DNA from 3 places in the uncultured Holdemanella sp. genome. Region 3 is predicted to be linked to each of the others. Evidence: a T-box and tRNA genes for the amino acid it is inferred to sense, from the RefSeq annotation. Region 3 holds a T-box; the other regions hold tRNA genes.
What was found. A T-box is a leader RNA that pairs with one kind of tRNA and senses whether it is charged. The one in region 3 lies ahead of ileS (isoleucine--tRNA ligase), so its partner is inferred to be a tRNA-Ile.
Positions count from the first base shown of each region.

Region 1: it encodes a tRNA-Ile, which carries the amino acid that the T-box ahead of ileS (isoleucine--tRNA ligase) is inferred to sense. The anticodon was not compared.
Region 2: it encodes a tRNA-Ile, which carries the amino acid that the T-box ahead of ileS (isoleucine--tRNA ligase) is inferred to sense. The anticodon was not compared.

Region 1 covers NZ_CATVYQ010000049.1:3,014-10,506, forward strand. Annotated here, with positions in the region: gene Q3907_RS08860 (oleate hydratase) at 1-1,853, shown strand, start outside; gene Q3907_RS08865 (hypothetical protein) at 1,890-2,066, opposite strand; gene Q3907_RS08870 (DUF349 domain-containing protein) at 2,118-3,266, opposite strand; tRNA gene Q3907_RS08875 (tRNA-Ala) at 3,367-3,442, opposite strand; tRNA gene Q3907_RS08880 (tRNA-Ile) at 3,469-3,545, opposite strand; gene Q3907_RS08885 (threonine/serine exporter family protein) at 3,582-4,058, opposite strand; gene Q3907_RS08890 (threonine/serine exporter family protein) at 4,071-4,820, opposite strand; gene Q3907_RS08895 (Na/Pi cotransporter family protein) at 4,868-6,481, opposite strand; gene Q3907_RS08900 (M20 family metallopeptidase) at 6,620-7,493, shown strand, end outside.
Region 2 covers NZ_CATVYQ010000004.1:12,215-19,707, reverse strand. Annotated here, with positions in the region: gene ftsX (permease-like cell division protein FtsX) at 1-494, opposite strand, end outside; gene Q3907_RS01370 (iron-containing alcohol dehydrogenase family protein) at 612-1,694, opposite strand; gene Q3907_RS01365 (hypothetical protein) at 1,681-2,832, opposite strand; T-box leader at 2,901-3,139, opposite strand; gene Q3907_RS01360 (hypothetical protein) at 3,495-3,617, opposite strand; gene Q3907_RS01355 (methylated-DNA--[protein]-cysteine S-methyltransferase) at 3,697-4,176, opposite strand; tRNA gene Q3907_RS01350 (tRNA-Ala) at 4,233-4,308, opposite strand; tRNA gene Q3907_RS01345 (tRNA-Ile) at 4,323-4,399, opposite strand; gene Q3907_RS01340 (DUF2130 domain-containing protein) at 4,547-6,088, shown strand; gene Q3907_RS01335 (CPBP family intramembrane glutamic endopeptidase) at 6,122-7,018, opposite strand; gene Q3907_RS01330 (transcription repressor NadR) at 7,063-7,493, opposite strand, start outside.
Region 3 covers NZ_CATVYQ010000011.1:170-7,662, forward strand. Annotated here, with positions in the region: gene Q3907_RS03295 (cell division protein SepF) at 1-429, shown strand, start outside; gene Q3907_RS03300 (YlmH/Sll1252 family protein) at 484-1,182, shown strand; T-box leader at 1,176-1,388, shown strand; gene ileS (isoleucine--tRNA ligase) at 1,426-4,152, shown strand; gene Q3907_RS03310 (FAD:protein FMN transferase) at 4,175-5,260, opposite strand; gene Q3907_RS03315 (RnfABCDGE type electron transport complex subunit C) at 5,397-6,689, shown strand; gene Q3907_RS03320 (RnfABCDGE type electron transport complex subunit D) at 6,701-7,493, shown strand, end outside.

The DNA of each region.
Region 1 (7,493 bases), on a different contig from region 3:
AGAAAGTTACAAGCGACTATCGTAATACTGAAAGAGGAAAATACGAAAAGAACTCTAAAGGTATTTACTACACAAATGGAAACTATGAAGCTTTTGCACGCCCAGAAAAACCAGCAGGTGTAGATAATAAACATGCGTATATCGTAGGTAGTGGACTTGCTGCACTAGCTGCTGCTTGTTTCTTAGTTCGTGATGGACAAATGCCAGGTAAAAATATCCATATTTTAGAAGCCATGGACATTGCTGGTGGAGCATGTGATGGAATTTATGATCCAACTCGCGGATATGTCATGAGAGGTGGTCGTGAAATGGAAAACCACTTCGAATGTTTATGGGATTTATTCAGAAACATTCCTTCATTAGAAGTTGAAGGTGCTAGTGTATTAGACGAATACTATTGGTTAAATAAACATGATCCTAACTACTCATTGTGTCGTGCAACAATCAACCAAGGAAAAGATGCACATACAGATGGTAAGTTTGACTTAAGTACAAAGGGTGCTATGGAAATTATGAAATTATTCATGACACCAGATGAAGACTTGTACGATAAGACAATCGAAGATGTGTTTGATGAAGAAGTATTCGATTCAACATTCTGGATGTATTGGAGAAGTATGTTTGCGTTTGAAAACTGGCACTCAGCCTTAGAAATGAAATTATACTTCCAAAGGTTCATTCACCACATTTCAGGCCTTCCTGATTTCAGTGCATTAAAATTCACAAGATACAACCAATATGAATCATTGATTCTTCCTATGCAGAAATATCTAGAAGCTCATGGTGTAGACTTCCAATTTAATACAGAAGTCACAAATGTTGAATTCGAATTTGTAGGTGACAAAAAAGTTGCGAAGACAATCGAATGCAAAGTCAACGGTACAGAAACTGGCATTGTATTAACTGAAAACGATTTAGTATTTGTGACAAATGGAAGTTGTACAGAAGGAACTATTTATGGCGATCAAGATCATGCGCCTAATGGAGATGCTGAAGTTAGAACAAGTGGATGCTGGAACTTGTGGAAAAACATCGCAAAACAAGATCCTAGCTTTGGTCACCCAGAAAAATTCTGCTCAGACATTTCAAAGACAAATTGGGAATCTGCAACAGTAACAACATTAGATGATAAAATTATTCCTTACATCACTAACATCTGTAAGCGTGATCCTCGTAGTGGAAAAACAGTTACTGGTGGTATTGTCACTTGTAGAGATTCAAGTTGGTTATTGAGTTGGACAATCAATCGTCAAGGACAATTCAAAAACCAAGATCCAAATAAAGTATGCGTTTGGGTATATGGACTATTTACCGATGTAGATGGTGACTACATTAAAAAGCCAATGAGAGAATGTACCGGTAAAGAAATTACAGAAGAATGGCTATATCATTTGGGTGTTCCAACAGATCAAATTGAAGAATTAGCTACAAATTCCGCAAGATGCGTTCCTACAATGATGCCATACATTACTGCATTCTTCATGCCTAGAACGAAAGGTGATCGTCCAGATGTAATTCCTGATGGATGTGTAAACTTCGCATTCTTAGGACAATTTGCCGACACACCAAGAGACACGGTCTTCACCACTGAATATTCAGTTCGTACCGCAATGGAAGCTGTATACGGATTACTCGGTGTAGATCGTGGTGTTCCAGAAGTTTGGGGCAGTGTATACGATGTACGTGAACTATTAGATTCAAGCGTAAAATTAATGGATGGTAAATCCCCATTAGAAATTAACTTAGGACCTTTAAATGTGTTCAAAAAACCAATTCTTAAGGCAATCAAAGGTACAGTTATTGAAAAACTATTAAAAGATCATGATGTGATCAAAAGCAATATGAAATACTAGAAACGAAAAGGAAGAAAGCACTAAACTTTCTTCCTTTTACATATCTAGCCAAATTTTAAGTCCTGTTGTATCCGCCCTACCCGATACGAATGTCACTTCTATATTATGATATTTTTCACATTCTTGGCGAATATCTTTGACATATCCTTCTAATACAACTTCGTTTTTTTGATTATATAATATAATTTTTGTTTCTGGATAAAACAGCTTCATACATTCATGAAAATTCATATAATAAACCCCAAGAAAAAGAGAGTAGATCAACTACTCTGCTAATTTCTTTTCAATGTCTTCAATCTCTTGTTCAAGTTGTTTAATAAAGTCTTCTTTATCTTCTACTTGATCTTGTAAGTCAGCCACTGTAGCCTCACTTACCAAGCCTGTCATATCATCTTGAAGACGTTTAATTTGACGTTTTTGGTTTGCGATTTGTTCTTCTTTACGAGAAATGATTTCTGCCATGTGATCACGCCAGTTTGCACGACGCTTTTCGCTAGCCGATTTTAGCCCTGCAAAATATTCGTCCATAACACCTCTGAATTCATTCCAAATTTCGTCTTCTTTATCTTTTCCACAGAAACCAATTGATTTCCATTTATTTGATAATTCTTTCATCATTGCAGTTTGTTCACGAGTATATTCTTGTAAACCTGCAATTGATTTAGCTTCTTTTACTAAAGCTTGTTTTTCTGCATATTTTTCATCATGTTCAGCATGCAATTTTTCATAGAACTCATTACGTTTTGCGTAGAATTTTTGACGTGCTTCATTAAATGCATTCCATAATTCATCATCAAATTCACGACCTGCATTTCCTGCAGCTTTCCATGCATCCATCAATTCTTTATATTTAGCACTTGTTTTTTGCCATTCTTCAGAATCTTGTAAAGATTTAGCCTTTTCAATTAAATCTTCTTTTACCTTTTTAGCATTTTCAAACTGAGCGGCTCTATTTTCCCAGTTTGCGTGTTTACGATCATAGAACTTCTGACGAGCTGCATTGAAACGTTCCCACAATTCATCATCTGTTTTCTTTCCGGCATTTCCAGAAACTTTCCATTGATCCATTAAGGAAGTCATCTTTTCAGTAGCCTTTTTAAAGTCATCTGATAAAGAAGTTTTTTCAGCTTCTTTGATCAAAGCTTCCTTTACATCAACCACTTTTTGAGCCAATGCCTTTTGTTTTTCATATACTTTTTCAACGTTTGCGTCAAATTCTTCTCTTAACTTTTCTTCTGCCAAAGACTCACCAAAACCAGTCTTTCTCCATCTTTTTTTCAAATCATTCACAAAGCGAACCGCTTCACTGAAATCTTCAATTTCATCAACTTTTTTTGATTCTTCGACAAGAGCCTGTTTTTGGTCGATACCGGCTTCCATATCTTCAAATTCTTCGTAAAATTCTTTTTCCATACATCTACTCAGCTTTCTAATCATCCGATTACTTATGATTATAACATAGAATGAAAAAAGTATAAAAAAAAAACTGCATATGCAGTTTAAATTTTACAAATGGTGGAGCGTATCGGGATCGAACCGATGACCCCCTGCGTGCAAGGCAGGTGCTCTCCCAGCTGAGCTAACACCCCATTATATTAAGCGTCTAAAGAAATCATGGTGGGCCTGAATGGACTTGAACCAACGACCTCACCCTTATCAGGGGTGCGCTCTAACCACCTGAGCTACAGGCCCATATCCCCAAGACGCTTATATATAATACCATAAATATTAATGATTGCAAGTACTTTTTTGCTTTTTTTCTAAAATTTTTCTCTTTTCTTGATAATACACACGCATAATTGTTGAAACCAAAAGAATTCCTAATGCTAAAACCCCCGCAATACTCAATGTTTGAAGTCCCATATTCAATGTGTTCTGTGCATCACCACGAATAGCCGCAAGCATTGTACGATACATCCCACCACCAGGAACCAAAGGAATTAATGCGCAAACTAAAAATGTTGTTACCGGAGTCTTGCATTTACGTGCTAAAATTTCTGAAGCTAATGCCAAACCTAAGGCTCCATAAAAATTCGATAGAATTTCCGAACACCCTAAATATAATGACACCTTATAACAGGCACCTCCAATAGCACCTACAACACCGGCTATCCATAAATTTCTTCCTTTGATATTGAAAAGGAAACCAAATCCCAAACTTGCAAGGAATGAAGATATACCTGATTTTAAAATTACATACACCATATTTCCATTCCCCTATATCCAAAAATACATCACAAAACCAGCACCTACCGCAATAGCAACTGCGCATAAAAATGCATCTGCTGCTCTTGCAACACCAGATACATAATCTCCTGCAATCGTATCACGAATCGCATTCGTAATCGCAAGTCCTGGAACTAGAAGCATAAAACTCGAAATTACCATAATATCCACATTGGTCTGAGGCAATACTTGATGAATCAATTGAGCACTCAATGCTGCAGATCCCGCAGATATCGCATTATTCAAGAAAGAATTGAGTTTGTGCTTTGACAAGAAACAACTCATACAACGAATCAAAATCCCAATAAAAAAGGACATCACAATTTCTAATAAAGTCCCATTAAAGAAAATCCCAAATCCAGCTGCGCCAACCGCACCAAAAAGCATTGTCTCTTTAAAAGTATAGCGAGACATGCCCTTAATTCGATCCAATTCACCAGCCAATTCATCCACTGACATTGGATTTGAACAAATTCTTCTAGAAAGCGTATTAATTTGATCAATGCGATTTAAATCTACCTCTCCCGTATGCACCCTGCAAATACGTGTTATCGTTTTATTTTCATATGTTAACGAAAACATGATGCCAGTTAAAGTTACGTAGCTATCCGCATACTCAATCCCCTCAAAACAACGACACATTCTGACCATTGTCTCTTCAACACGATTGACTTCTGCACCACTCTCTACTAACATCTTCCCTGCTTCAATAATTGTATTTAATAATTTTTCAATATTCATAACAAGATTATAACAAAATCCACGAAAAAAATAAGCAGAAAAACTGCTTATTCTGGGATTTCTATATTAATCTTATCAAACTCTTGTGACACATTTAATGCGTGGTCATTGATACGTTCAAAGTCTGTAAATATACGTGATAACATCATACTTACTTCACTCGAACATTTCTGTTGTTTTAATGCTTGAATCTGTGCTTCGCGCCAACTTGATACAAGTGAATCAATCACATCGTCCTTACGTTCTGCTTCTTCTACATCATACAAATCATTTTTCATATCTACACATAATTTCTGCATATGTTCAACAATTTCAATTTCCGAAATAGTCATCTGATCTTGAAGACGTTTAGCTGCCTGATGATTCATATTCACCGCATAATCACTAATACGTTCAATATCTACCAACATCAAATAATAGCTTGATAAAGCTTGAGAAATATTCACATTCAAGTTAGGAGTCGCTAAAGCAGTACTAATATACTCACTAATGACTTTATCCAAATAGTTAACTGTATCTTCTCTTCGATAGATTTGTTCATCATTTTTATCACTAAACTGTAGTAACTGTCCAAAAGCCTGACTTACATTTTCGTAGGCCAATTCTAACATGTGCAATGTTTCATCATTGATTTGTTTTACAGAAATTGCGGCACCACCAATCATCTTCTTTGACTTTGGAAGAGGTTGCAAATATAATAAACGATCATCTTCTGTTTCTTTGTTCTCTACTGGTAAGATGTGTTGTGCAAATTCAGCCAAATATTTTCCAAATGGAAGCAATAATAACGTTGTACAAATATTAAACAATGTGTGCATGTTCGCAATCTGAGCTGTCGCATTATATGGAGTCCAATGAATCACCAAAGATACCAATGGTGTGAACATACATACTAATGTAAATATTACTGTACCAATAATATTGAAACTCAAGTGAATAGCTGTCGCTTGTTTAGCCTCACGACTCGTTCCAATTGATGCAAGAACGGCTGTAATACAAGTACCAATGTTTTGCCCAAACAATACATATACAGCTCCATCTAAGCCAATAACACCACTGGCTGCCAATGCCTGTAAAATACCTACAGAGGCTGAACTTGATTGAATTAAAGCGGTAAAACCAGCACCTACTAAAATACCAACCACCGGATTTGAGAAGTGTGTCACTAATTCAACAAATTCCTTTGATTCTCTTAATGGCATCATAGCTGTACTCATCATATTCATACCAATAAAAAGAATACCTAAACCAGCAATAATTTGGCCAAAATCAGTTGCCTTCGCACTTTTTGTGAACATAATTAAAGCTACACCCATAAAGGCTACTAATGGAGCAATGGCGCTAACATCTAATGCGATCAATTGACCTGTAATTGTTGTACCTACATTGGCTCCCATAATAATCCAAACAGCTTGTTGTAAAGTCATCATTTGTGCATTGACAAAACCTACAACCATAACTGTTGTTGCACTCGAACTTTGAATAACTGCCGTAACAAGTGCACCTACAATTACACCTAAAAATCGATTTGAAGTTAATTTCTCTAAAATTTGTTTTAAGCGATCTCCAGCCGCAGCTTCAAGACCATTTCCCATCATCTGCATTCCATATAGGAATAAAGCTAATCCACCCAATAAAGACAATATATTTGTTGTTGTCATATTTTCCACCTTTTCATAATTACGCACTTAATATAAATTTAAATGGATTTTCATACTATCTTTACAATGTTAAATCTATGTTAAATTTATTTAACAATTCAAAATAGGTAGTATAATAAACCAAAAAAGGAGAATTTTATGCCAACAATCATTGAAAACAGAAGAAATTTGCACCAAATCCCTGAAATTGAACTCACAACACAAAAGACAGCACAATATATCGAAAACGTATTAGATTTATATGACTGCACAATTGATCATCCAATTCCTAATAGTGTAACCGCCTTTTTTGACAATAAGAAAGAAAAAACAATTGTTTTTCGTTCCGATATGGACGCTCTTCCTATGGAAGAAAATACAGATTTGGAATTTAAAAGCACCAATGGATGTATGCACGCCTGCGGACATGATGGACATATGGCGATGGTTTTAGAAATAGCTAAATATGCCAAAGAAAGTGACTACAACGTATTACTCTTATTTCAGCCAGGAGAAGAAAAACCTGGTGGTGCTAAACCCATCATTGAATCTGGATTCTTTAAACAATTTAACATTGCCGCTATTTATGGTACCCATATCTATCCAGAACTAGAAATGGGTAAAGTTTATACGCGTCCTAATGAAATGATGGCGGGAGGATGCGAATTTGAATTACTTGTCAAAGGCAAAGCAAGCCATGCAGCACAACCTCAAAATGGAATCAATGCATTAACAGCTTGTGTTGAAATTCTACAAAAGTCTTTAGAACAAGAAGAAAAAGCTTTCGACGACAACACATTCCACCTTCTTCATTTTGGAACTTTCCATTCTGGATCAGCCTTTAACATCATTGCTGACCAAGCCCATGTACGAGGTTCTATTCGCTATTATGATCCAAAGGTATTTGATCAAATTGTAGAAATTATCGAACAAAACATGAATAATGCAATCAAAAAATACAAGGTGCAAGTAAATTTCAAAGTCAATCACCACTATCCACCTGTATTAAATAATGATGAATTATTCTACACTC
Region 2 (7,493 bases), on a different contig from region 3:
CTAATCATTGTATTGATTGCACTACCGCCATAAGTTGCGTTAACAACTCCATCCATTTTAGATATTTTCTTTGTCACTTTTGAAATTTTTGTATTATCTTTTAATTCTACATTTAAAACATCATATAAAGGATTTTTGTCATCTCCCTTATATTGTTCAAACATAGCACCATTTTCTTTGATTAGTGCATCCAGTTCATTTTCTTTACTTGAATACTTCACTTTCTTTACAGAAGTCATTGAAGAAATAGAACCTGATATATCCATTATTTCTTCTTTATCTAATGTTGGATTTAAAGATATTTGAATCATGAATTCACTTTCAATTTGATTTGTGAACCCACCAACATTCATATATATAACAAATATAAACAAAGCCATTAGCAAAGCAATACCAATCGATATTATTGAAGAAAATGTCATCGAGAAATGACGATGCATATCTTTGCTAGCACTACGTACTAGTCTTGGTAAACTTTTAAAAAACAATAACATAGTTATCACCTACAGCGTTTATTATACCATATGAAGCAAGTTAATATACAAATCACAAAATTTCACATACACTTTAAAACTAAAATATATACAAAAAAAGATCGATTTCTCGATCTCTTATAAGCTTTGACCAACTGCATCTGCTTTTTTAATAGCGGCAATAAACTCTTCTTTTGTGAATGGGAAAGGTGCATTTTTCCACTCATTTGTTTTCGTAGCCGCTTGGGTCAAAGCTTCTAAATGGCTTTCATTCAAATCTACATCAGCCAAAGTCACTGGTAAGCCAATTGATTTATTGAATTTTGCCATTTTCATTAAGTTTTCTTCATCTTTGGCATATGCATATAATACTAATACACCAAAAGATACAACTTCACCATGCAAGTGGTGTCCATCTCGAGCAATTGAACAACTTCCATTATAGAAGGCATGCGCAATGCTTGAATTATAATAATATTCTGGTTGATTTGTTAAGTTTGAAACATATCCAGTGGATACAACAATATCCAAGGCAATGGCTTCAATTGCTTCAGAGTTTTGATTATTTTCACAATCCGCCATACCTTGTTTACCATATTTCAACAATGGCTCTGTACAAGTTTTAGCTAATGCCAAACCCATTGTTGCTGTATGATCTAAAGTCTTTCCTTTTGTTGCGAATTCAACTTCACATTGTTTAGACAACGCATCCCCAATTCCGGCCCAGAAATATTCACTTGGCGCTTTTGCGATAACATCAGGATTGATAAAGATATGTGCTGGACAATGAGGATATGAATAGTGGTCCAATGCTCCATTATCGTCATATACTACGGCAATGGCCGTAGCGGCGGAACAGTTTGAACAAATTGTTGGGAATGAGAAGACCATCTTGTCATTCATTTCAATCGATGCGGTTTTACAAGTGTCAATTGCTTTTCCTCCACCAATCGCAAAGATAACATCTGCTTCTTGTACGTTTGGATTTGAAGTTAATTTATGTACGTTTGTCATTGTACATTCAATACCATATACAATTGAATCTGTAATAATAATATCAGTCTCTTTAATGGCTTCACGAATTCTTGGCTCAGCCGCCGCCAAAGCTCTTTTACCACCAATCAACACAACCTTTTTAACGTTGTATTTTTCACATACACTACCGATTTCATTATAACAGCTTTCTCCGACTGAATAATTAGACATTTCAATTGTTTTCATAAACTTCGACTCCTTCTTTTACTTTAACACTTTTTGTATGATAATTCTTATATACACCTACAGTTAAGAATGGAACAATGATAATTGCGATAGCTAAATATCCACAATAACCATATCCATATTTGATAATGTTTGTTAATCCAGCCATTGAAATCGTCATAGATACCACAATAATAAATGCAGATACAATAATTCTTTTCTTGACTGGATTTGTAACATTTTTTAAAACATGAATATTTTCAAAGCGAGCCACAAATCCGAATGTTGTTGTTACTGCTGTAGAAATTAAGCATAGTAATAAACAAATACCATATACAACAACCATCCAGTTGGCATTCATTGCATTTAAACTTGTCAATGTAGGTAGAGTTGTTTCTCCATAAACACCCTTCCAAGAAATTAACATCAAAACACTTAAAACTAATGCAACAGCATTCATCACAAATGAGATCCACATCGCTTTTGAACAAGATTTACGATCCGGTAAGATAGCTCCACAAGCAACGATTGTTGGTAATGTCACACATTGAAAGCCTGCATATGTAAATGCATTTAAAATAGCTTTAGGCATGTTCATAAAACCATTCACAGTAAAATCTTTTGCTAAAATAGCTCCAATATTTTGACCTTTCATGATTCCCATACCATAAATAACAATAGCTGTCACCAAAATTGCCATACCCATATATGTACTGGCCATACGAACTACATTGGCACCAAAAATTGTTAAGCAAAGAACCACAATTCCAACCGCAACGACACAAGCATAATAATTAAATCCAAAGTATTGTTGTAATGCACTAGCAGCACCACTGATTGCTGCTGCAACTGCCATCAAAACCATGATATTAAAAAAGATCTCAAATAAAATTTCCAACTTATCGAATGGATGATATAAGTTTTCAAACAATTCCTTTGCACTTGTTAAATTTCTCTGGTTATACATCACCATGGCTTCTCGCATTGTCAATATCAATAGCAACATAGCTATTATGGCACTCACAATACCAGTCCATCCTAAACCTACATAATATGTATTTGCCTGATTTCCTGTGGCAAATCCACCTCCAGCATGTGCTGAGAACAATACGGCGCCTACCGAAAATATCGCCATTTTTCCAACTTTTTGTGCTTTCATACATTTCCTCCTATAGTGTGCACAACAAGCTAACAAAAAAACCAATCGTTTCTTGCTGCCTGTTAGACAGAAGAGACGAAAGGTTAGAATTACAATACTTCCGCGGTACCACTCTTCTTCATTCATTTAAGAATGCACTCATTTCAGATGCTATCACATCCTGCTTTATTAACGTTAAGCATACGTCCAAGTCTTATCAACCTGACCACTCCATGGTAAGTTCAAAGTTCAATCTTTCATGTCTTGCACCGACCGACAACTCTCTAATAAAGACCTTCCTTTTACTACTCCATCTCTTTGTGTTTTGTGCGTTAATAATAACATCACATTTTCAATTATGCAAGCATTTTCTTACATTTATTTTCAGTAAATTCGAATCTACGTTTTACATCCATTAAAAAAAGGTACACATTATATGTACAACTCCAAATTTTAGTAATTTTTATTTCTTTTCAATTCCATCTGCATAATCCAGTTAAATACCTAATTTAATCCAAACAATCTAAAGATAATTTATATTTATATTTATATTTTATTATAAAGTTTTAAATTTTCTGTTATAATGTATTTGGCATTGAAAGATAAGAAAGAACCCCTAGGGACTGCAATCCCTAGGGGTTCGCTTTTTTGGGATTCGGCATGAAAGATAATACTGCTTCTACTTAACAGCGACTATAATAGCTAACGTCACTAAAAGTATGACGTAAAGCATCACAAGATACTCCACAAGTAGTATTCTGCACATTCATGCCAAACCGCAACATGTTTGTGCCTTTTCCTTTCATAGAAAGACTTTTGCCTCCTCCTCAAAAAGTACACACGCGTATGCACTTTTCATTATACAGAAGCAATGTGAAAACAATATTAAATACCATTCTTTTTTTCTAATTTCAATAAATTTTCTTTTCTTTCGATTCCACCTGCATATCCAGTCAAATTATTATTTGAACCAATCACTCTATGACAAGGAATCAAAATTGATATCTTATTATGTCCTACAGCACCACCCACTGCCTGTGCTGACATTGTTGGTGAAAACATTCTTGCGATGTCCTTATATGTCATAGTTTTACCATAGGGTATTTTAAGAAGAAGTTGCCAAACTTTCTTTTGAAACTGTGTTCCAATTAGATGCATCTTAGGTAAAGTCTTTGGTTCTTTACCTTTAAAATAAAGATTTAACCATTCTTTCGTTTCCTTTAACACAGCTGTTTCTTTTTCAATAGGTTCTTTTAAACCATTCGCATAATACTTTTGATTTTCAAACCAAACACCAATCAATCCAATTTCATCGGCAGCCAATAACATTTTCCCTAATGGTGAATCATAATATTGTATATACATAATCAATCCTCTAAACAAGAAAAAAAGTCACCCGAAGATGACTTACATTTTAAAATTGGTGGAGCGTATCGGGATCGAACCGATGACCCCCTGCGTGCAAGGCAGGTGCTCTCCCAGCTGAGCTAACACCCCATATCTTCAGCAAATGGTGGGCCTGAATGGACTTGAACCAACGACCTCACCCTTATCAGGGGTGCGCTCTAACCACCTGAGCTACAGGCCCATTCGCTGAATGCCTATTTAATATACCATGTGATTTTATATTATGCAAGTCTTTTTTTGATTTTTTTTAAATATTATAATTAATTTAGTTTTAGACATGAATACTGTCAATTTATTGATTATAATACAAATAATATGGAGGTAGCTTATGAGTCAAATAAAATGTCCAAATTGCGGAACCGTATTTCAAGTTGATGAGAGTCAGTACCATGAAATCTTACAACAGGTTCGTAATGAAGAATTTGAAAAAGAATTAAATGAAAGACAAAAAAATTCCAATCAAATCATTCAATCTAAATTAGAAAAAGAGTATGAGTCTAAATTAAATCAGAAGGCTTTAGAAATCAAAGAACTTCAGGCAAATAAAGAACTTGAAATCAAACAGCTACAATCGGATTTTAATCAAAAACAAAATGATAAAGAACAAGAAGTCATTTCATTAAAAGAAAAACTAGAAGCGAGTACACAATTAACAAAATCTGAAACACAAAAAGAATATCAGGAGCAATTAAATCAAAAAGATTTAGAGATTTCTAAATTAAATGCCAAGCTTGATCAAATCCTTTCACAAAATAAAATCAACGAATCTAAGACTGAACAAGAATATAAATTACAGCTGCAGGCAAAGGAAAATGAAATTCAAGCCTTAAAGAACAACATTTCAAACAACGAAAAAGTATTAAAGGCAAATCTAGAAAATACATACCAATCTCAGTTAAATAAAAAGAATCTTGAAATCCAGTCTTTAAAACAAAATATGGATAAGGCAAAGGTTGAAAATGAATTGAATGTAAAGAGTATTAAACAAGACCTACAAAATCAAATCGAGCAGGATAAAATGAAATATCAGCTTCAAGAAAAGAGCTTGCAGGAAAAATATGATACTTTACTACAAACCAAAGATGAGCAAATTGCCTACTATAAAGATTTTAAATTGAAACAATCCACTAAGATGATCGGTGAATCTTTAGAACAGCATTGTGAAATTGAATTTAATAAGCTTCGTGCGACGGGTTTTCAAAATGCATACTTTGAAAAAGATAACGACGCTCGTACAGGATCTAAAGGTGACTATATCTATCGAGAGTTAGATGAGAATGGTGTAGAAATCATTTCCATTATGTTTGAAATGAAAAACGAAAATGATAAAACGGCTACAAAACATAAAAACGAAGATTTCTTAAAAGAATTAGATAAAGATCGTAATGAAAAGAATTGTGAATATGCTGTTCTTGTTTCTATGTTAGAACCTGAGAATGAATTGTATAATACAGGCATAGTCGACAAATCGCATCGCTATCCAAAAATGTATGTGATCCGTCCCCAGTTCTTTATTCCAATGATCACCATTTTAAGAAATGCTGCATTGAATTCTATGCAGTATAAAAATGAATTACAGTTGGTGCGTAATCAAAATATTGATATCACAAATTTTGAAGAGAGCATGAATGATTTTAAGCAGAAGTTCTCAAGAAATTACGAATTGGCTTCTAAAAAATTCAACATAGCTATTGAAGAAATCGATAAAACAATTTCACATCTTCAAAAAACAAAAGAAGCTTTATTATCGAGTGAAAGACAATTACAGTTGGCAAATAATAAAGCTGAGGATCTTACAATCAAACGTCTAACGCGTAACAATCCTACAATGAAACAAAAATTTGACGAATTAAAGAAAGACAACCAATAAAGGACATTTCCAATAATAGGAGATGTCCTCTTTTTAAAACATATTCATGAATAATGAAATGACAATCCAAAGAATCGTAAATATTAAATACAGAATGTTGGGGATTCGCTTAAAGAATCTCGCATACCAATTATCATTTGTCTTCTCTTCTTTAATAAATTCATTGATTTCTTTTGACTTTAATACCACTGTGATTAATCCATAAATCACTAGTGACAGTACTAAAACTGTAATCATAATATTATTTGAATAAGCCGACATTAGAGCTAAAAAGTTATTACCTGCATGAGCTAATATAGTAACTAAAATACTATCCGATTTAAGGTACATGTAACATAGTACTAGACTCATAAAGAAAGCAGGTATGGCTTGCGTCATATTCAAGTGTAGCAATCCAAATAATAATGATGTCACAACAATGGCGAACATTTTATTATATTTAGACAATGTTTGCAGAATCATACCTCTAAATATCAATTCTTCAAATATAGGTGCAAGTATGACAACACTGATAAAAGTAAAAGTGTTGTAGAGTAAACTTCCATTTAATGAGAAATCTGGGCTTGTATCCGGTAATCCAAATTTTGATAATAAAACACCAATAATACCTATCGCATAATTCAAAAAATACATCATGGCAACTGTATCTATTGTCTCTTTGGGTTTAAATGTAAACTTCAAATCTTTGATACCTCGTTTAAAAGAATTACTCATAAACCATAACAGGATGATTCCAGATATAAAAGAAATCATCATTTCTATACATGCATTGATTGCAGAATAATCATAATACAAAGAATACATGATTAAAGGCATGGCTACAAAGCTAAACAAAAAAGAGAGTGTCAGCTGCATAATGATATATAGCCATAATGAGCTGCCTATTTTACTCATTTCTTTATCAGGCATAAATTTTGGTGGTTGTTCCATAAAAATCACTACTTTCTAAATTCATTCTATCATAAAAGAGGCCATTAGGCCTCTTGTAAAATATGAAGTTTTCTTAATGATTCCTCAATTGAATCTAAATCTTCCTTTGATTGTGCACTCACCGTATGACAATGATATCCGCTCGTTAAATCTGTTAAAGGCTTTGCCCGATTCTGTGAAATAGAATCGATAAATTCTTTGACTTGTTTTCTAGAACTAATATTCATCTTTGCCTCTAACTTGCCATACACATTGTGTTTGACAAATACATTTTCAATACAGCCACCACAATCTACGATTGCATTCATTTCTTCTTCCATACAATTATTCAAATGGTAACATGAAAATACTCTTCGAACTCTTTGAGGTGAGCATACATATCCTTTGTGTGTCGCATAAATATGAACATTTCTTGCCTTTAATAAAGCAATATCTTGCACAATGACTTGTCTTGATACACGAAATTTTTTTGAAA
Region 3 (7,493 bases):
GGATTTATGGATAAAGTAAAAGACTTCGTTGCTCCAATCGAAGAAGAAGACGATTATCAAGAAGCACCACAAGCTGAAAAGGTAGAAGAAGTAGAACCTCAAAGTCGTTATGAGAGACCAAAAGCTCGTACGAACACAACTTCTTTGAATTCAAATACAAAAATGGTATTGTTTGAACCAAGAAGCTTTGGAGAAGCTGAGGAAGTAGGACAACGTTTAAAAGAAGGTCGTGCTGTTGTAGTTAATTTACACAAGCTAGATCGTGACTATGCACAACGTACTATTGATTTTTTAACAGGTGTTGTATATGCACTTGATGGTAAAATTCAGAAAATTGGTCAGAACGTAATTTTATGTTCTCCAGCTGAAATAGGTGTACAAGGAACTATTTCATTAGGAAGTCCTGATGACTTCGAAGATGAAGACTAATATTTACTTTTAATGAGCTCATTTATGGTAGGTCATGAGGTGTTTATTTCGCAGATGAAAGATCAGATTCGTATCTTTCAAAAACAAAATAGGCTGATCATGACCTATTTTTTATCGATTTCTGAACAAGCTATTCTTCAGAATATGGTACCTAAAAATATTCATCTTGTATTTGATGGGGGCTATGATGAGGCAGAAAGAAAAATCGCATGCTTTATACCCGAAGGATATGAGGGTTTTAGTGATTGTGTTTGTCTTCATGCCACATACAATTCAAAATTCAAAACATTAACACACTCTGATTTACTAGGATGTTTAATGCATTCGGGTATTGAAAGAAGTGTCATTGGCGATTTAATTGTACAAGAAGATGACTTATATATTTTTTGCAAAGAAAAAATTTCAAAATATATTATCGATAATTGTACGCAGATTGGTAAGTGTAATGTATGTTTTGAAGAGTGTTTGGATTATGAAATCACAAAAAGTAATAAAAAAGAAATACGTATCATGTGCAGCAGTCTACGTTTAGATAGTATTATTGCTCAATTGTCACATTGTTCAAGAAGTGAAGCATTAAAAAAGATTCATGCTGGATTTGTGAAAGTTAATGATGTGGTACTTGAACAAAATTTACAATTGTGCAATAATGATTTCGTGTCAATCAGAAAGACAGGTCGATTCCAGTTTAAAGAGGTTATTTCAACCACAAAAAAGGGAAGACTTGTTTTGAACTTTGATCAATATATTTAGCTAAGATAAAGACACGCCTTTATTCGTTAGGATTTAAGAGAGCAATGAAATTTGGTGAAACATTGTATGAATAAGAATTTAGGTATCCCTTTTGAGCTGATCTTACGAAATTATAGTAGTTTGATCCGGATGATCCGTTATCTCATCAAAGTGCATAGTGTAAACTATGAATTAAGGTGGTACCGCGTGTTTATTACGTCCTTTTATTAGGACGTTTTTTTTATTTTGAAAAGGAGATAAAGTATGGACTACAAAGAAACTCTTCATATGCCTAAAACGGCATTTGAAATGCGTGGAAATTTGACTAAAAAAGAGCCTGGTTTCCAGAAACGCTGGCAAGATGAAAAATTGTATGAAAAGATGTTAGAAAGAAGAGAAGGAGCAGAATCATTTGTGTTACATGATGGTCCTCCTTATGCCAATGGGGATATCCACTTAGGGCATGCCTTAAATAAAGTGTTAAAAGATGTCATTATAAAATCTCACTTTATGGAAGGATATAACACACCATATATTCCTGGATGGGATACTCATGGTTTACCAATTGAAACTGCGGTTACTAAATTGGGTTATGACCGTAAAAAAATGGGGATTGCTGAATTTAGAAAAATCTGTTATGACTATGCTCTAAAACAAGTAGCTAATCAAAAAGCTGGATTCTTAAGTTTAGGATCTATTGGAGATTATGATCATCCTTATATCACTCTTCAAAAGGGTTTTGAAAAACACCAAATTGAAATCTTTGGAAAGATGGCTATGAAAGGTTTGATCTACAAAGGATTAAAACCAGTTTATTGGTCACCAAGTAGTGAATCAGCTTTAGCTGAGGCGGAAGTTGAATATAAAGATGTTAAGAGTCCAACAATTTATGTTAAATTTGCCGTTAAAGACGGAAAAGGCGTATTAGATACAGATTGCAACTTCGTCATTTGGACAACAACACCTTGGACAATTCCTGCAAACTTAGGAATCAGTGTGAACCCTGATTTTGATTATTCATTAGTGGATACAGAAAAGGGTAAATTGATTATGCTTTCAAGCATGGTTGAAGAATTGTGTGATAAGTTTGAAGTTGAAAAACGTGATGTTTTAAAAACTTTCAAAGGTAAAGAATTTGAATATATTACTTGTACTCACCCATTATATCCAGAAAGAGAAAGTTTATTGATGTGTGGAGATCACGTAACAGCCGATGCTGGTACTGGATGTGTTCATACAGCACCTGGATTTGGTGTGGATGACTTTAATATTGGTATGAAATATGGTTTGCCAGTATATTGTAACGTAGATGCACAAGGATGCATGATGGATGATGTTGGAGAATGGCTTGCAGGTCAATATGTAGAAGATGCCAACAAGACTGTCACTCAAAAATTAGATGAATTGGGTGTATTATTAAAACTTCAATTCATCACGCACTCATACCCACATGACTGGCGTACTAAAAAACCAATTATTTTCCGTGCTACAACACAATGGTTTGCGTCAATTGATCAAATTCGTGATGAATTATTAGAACAAATTCACTCTGTATCTTGGGTACCTGCCTGGGGTGAACAACGTATGCACAATATGATTGCCGATCGTAATGACTGGTGTATTTCTCGTCAACGTGCTTGGGGTGTTCCAATTCCAATTGTTTATGGTGAAGATGATACTCCAATCATGGATCAAGCAATCTTTGATCACGTAGCTGAATTAGTTGGTGAATATGGATCAAACGTTTGGTTTGAAAGAGATGTTAAAGATTTATTACCAGAAGGATATACGAATGAACATTCTCCAAATGGAATCTTCCGTAAAGAAACAGATACTATGGATGTTTGGTTTGACTCAGGATCAAGTCATACAGGAGCTATGATGGATCGTGGCTTAGGTTATCCTGCTGACTTATATTTTGAAGGTAGTGACCAATATCGTGGATGGTTCAACTCAAGTTTAATCGTAGGTACTGCTGTTCATGGTAAAGCTCCATACAAACAAGTATTATCACATGGTTTCGTTATGGATGAAAAAGGCGTTAAGATGTCTAAATCTCAATGGAATGCCGTTGCACCTAGTGAAATCACTAAGAAATATGGTGCAGATATCTTACGCTTATGGGCATGTAGTGTAGACTATCAAGCTGATGTTTCAATGGGTCAAAAGATCTTGAAACAAGTTAGTGAAAACTATCGTAAAGTACGTAATACATTACGTTTCTTAATGGCAAACTTAGATAATCAACAATTTACTGCAAAAGATTGTGTAAACTTCAATGAATTGAGTGAATTGGATCAATATATTTTAACTGAATTAAAAGATGCCGTAGATTACTGTAGAAAAGCTTATAATGAATATCGTTTCTCAGATGTTGTTACATATTTGACAAACTTAATGACAAACGAATTATCAGCTTACTACTTAGATTACACGAAGGATATTCTTTATATTGAAAAAGAAGATGCACCAGTTCGTCGTCAAGTTCAAACTGTACTTTATAATGCCGTTGAAGTGATGACTAAATTATGGGCTCCAATCTTGGCTCATACTTGTGAAGAAGTCAATGACTATATGCACTTTGATGAAGAAAGTATCCATTTAACTACATTCAAAGACTTAGAATTAGATTTTGATGTTGATAAAATCAAAGTGGATATGGAAGAATTATTCAAAGTTCGTAAGGATGTCTTCAAAGCACTTGAAAATGCTCGTGCTCAAGGTTTAATCGGTAAATCACTAGAAGCACATGTTGTATTACATGTAAGTGATGCACAAAAAGAAATCATGGATCGTGTATTGAGTAATGCAGCGCAATGGTTCATTGTATCTAAAGTATCATTCACAAATGATGAATTAGAACAATTCGAAGTTTGTCAGGTTAAAGTAGAAAAGGCTACAGGTCATGTATGTCCTCGTTGCTGGAACTATACAGAATCTGAAAATGAAGATGGATTGTGTGATCGTTGTAATCACGTATTACATGACTAATATGTAAATGAAAAGAGTAACTCTAATCGACAAGAGTTACTCTATTTTTAATTTTGTCTGTTGTGATTATTTTATAATCTTTCGTTTCAAGATCTGCTTTAATATCTGTATCTTTATCCACAATCCATATAGCTTGTACATCATAATCAAGGGTAGATAGATATTTCATTCCATCTTTGACACTCATACAAAATAAGGTTGTGCTTAAGGCATCGGCCTTGCCTGAGTCTTTTGTGATGACGGTAACACTACGAACATAGTTTGCAGGATAACCGGTTTGTGGATCAATAATATGGGAATACTTTTTATTTTTGTAGGTAAAATATCTTTGGTAATCTCCACTTGTGACTAAACATGTGGCTTTTTTTGTTTCATATTGAACAAGAGCATCATTTGAATCAGGAGATTGAATACCAATCTTCCAATTGGATCCATCTTCTTTTTCACCAAGTAAGACAACATTACCTCCGGCATTGATATAGCCGTTTTTTAATCCGGCTTTATTTAATGCTTCTTTGGCAAGCTGGGCTGTATAGCCTTTGGCAATCGCACCTAGATCAATGGATAATTCAGAATCCAAATAGGATACTTCATTTTTATTAATTTGAATATTATTTAGATCAATATGTTTTAAGGCTTCTTGAATTTTGTCATCACTTGGTGGAACTTGTGTGTTTTCTCTAGCATCATGCCATAAATTTAATAGGCTTCCTTGACTGATGTCAAATTGTGGGTTTTCACACTGCATCTTTATAGCTAGTTTTAAACAATCAATAAAGGTAGAATCCATTTGAACGGGATGTTCATATGCTTCATGATTTAAAGTATATAGGTTATTCATATTTTTATAGGCATGGTATTGGTCGAATCGTTTGTTGTTTTCTTTAAATGTCTTTCGTAAGATTTTTGTATATTTCGCAAAATCTGCTTGTGAACATGAGCAATTTAGAGTGATGGGCGTGTCAAAGCCAACATCTGTTAGTGTAACATTTAGGGCTTCTGTTGTTTTATTGTCTTTGTTTTGAACGAAGAATATGACAGAACTTATAAAGATTAGAAAACAAATCGATAGGATGAGCCACGATAATATAGACTTATTTTTTTGCATAGAAGTATTATATGATGAATTGACTTTAATGTAAATGTAAGTACTTACCTAAATTATGGGAAATTGTCAAAAAAATCTTGAACTTGTGAAAAAAAAGGCCTATGATTAACTAGTATAAATGGGAGGTAGGATTTATATGTCACTATTTTTAGGACCAATGAGACAGCATATCCCTGGTAAAAAAGAATTGACAGAAAAGTCTGAATTGTTACATCTTATGCCTAAAAAGGAAGTTTATATTCCTTTAGTTGCAGGACGTACTTTAGACTTTGATATTCTTGTTGAAGAGGGAGATACTGTATCAGTTGGAACAAAACTGGCTGAAACAAAGTCAGGTTTTTATGTGCCAATTTATTCAAGTGTTTCTGGAACTTACAAAGGAATTGTTAAGCGTATGCACAATTCTTTGCGTCCACAAAATCACATGGTGATTGAATGCGATTTTAAACAAACCAAAGTTCAATCTTTTGCGCCATTAGACTGGCAAAGTGCAACTCGCCAAGAGTGTGTTGATTTTGTAAAGAATGCAGGTATTGTTGGTTTAGGTGGAGCTGGTTTTCCAACCTATGTAAAATATATGAAACCAGATGGAGTTGATTATGTATTGATCAATGCCGTTGAATGTGAGCCTTATATCACAGCCGATTACCGCTCTGTCATGGATGATGCACAAGATTTAGTTACAGGTGCTAAAATCATGAAGAAGATGGCTGAAGCCAAAACAGTTTACATTTGTATCAAAGAATCTCACCCTGATTTAATTGAAAAAGTTAAATCTGCATTGACAGATGCAGCTGGTGTTGAGGTTTATCCAGTCCCTGATGTTTACCCAATGGGTTGGGAACGTGTTCTAGTTCGTGAAGTATTGCATAAAGAATATGGTGGATTACCAGCTGAAGCCGGCGCCATCATTGGTAATGCTTCAAGTGCCATCGCTATTGCGAAAGCCTTTGAAAAAGGGGAAGCCATCACACAAAAGAATTTAACAGTGAGTGGTGAATGCGTAAAAGATCCACACAATGTATGTGTACCTGTAGGTATGCCAGTAAGCGAAATCATTGAAGCTTGTGGAGGATATACACAAGATACAGTTCGCTTGATTTCAGGTGGACCTATGATGGGTAAAACAATTGTCAATGATATGTTTGTCGTTGATCGTGCTATGAATGCATTAACTGTACTTCCAGCTGCCAATGATGATGCGATCGCATGTTTACGTTGTGGTAAATGTAGTGATCATTGCCCAAGTGGTTTACAGCCAGTAAGAATTACAGCTGCATTGAAGGCAAATGACGTTGATGAAATGTCAAAACGTGGCGTTATGAGTTGTATCGAATGTGGAATGTGTACTTATATTTGTCCATCTCATATTGATGTAACTGAAAATGTTCGTAAGGCAAAACGTATTGTTATGCTTAAGAAAAAGTAGGGAGGATTCAAATGAAATTTACTTTTCATGTAAGTCCAAGCATTAAGAATAACTTGTCAACACAACGTATCATGAAAGAATTATCTTTAAGTTTACTTGTTGTGTTTGTAGCAGCTGTTATTTATTATGCATCTGCATGGGGTGCTAGCGCTGCTTTGCATTGTGTTCTTTTATTAGCTTGTTCTTTAATTACAACATTCGTTTGCGAATCCATCTTCGCAAAGATTATGAAGAAAGATATTAAAACTTTCTTAAAGAGCTCATTTGGATGGGTTACAGCTATCATTTTAACTTTGATGGTACCTGTTAATATGTCTTGTTATGCGGTTATTATTGCGACTATTTTCGCAATTGTATTAGCTAAATTATTATTTGGTGGTTTTGGACAAAATATCTTCAACCCAGCAGCTGTAGGTCGTGCTGTAATTTTACAAGCATTTACTGGTGTTAGTGTTGGATTGATTACACAAGCTACACCAACTACAGTAATTGCGAGTGCTTACCATTGGTTACCAGCAAATGCTTCTGTATTAGATTCATTCTTATCTCAGTATGGTGGATTTGCAGGTTTAGCTCTAGGAACTTATCCTGGATCTATTGGTGAAACATTCTCAATCTTGATTTTGATTATTGGTGTAGTATTAGCTGTTCGCCAAATCATCGACTGGAGAGTTCCAGCTGTATATTTAGGAACTATCTTTGTATTAACTGCTGTTGTAGCTTTAATTACTGGAATTGATTCATACAATGGTATTCCAGCGTTTATTTGGTATCCATTATTACACCTATTAACTGGTGGTGTTA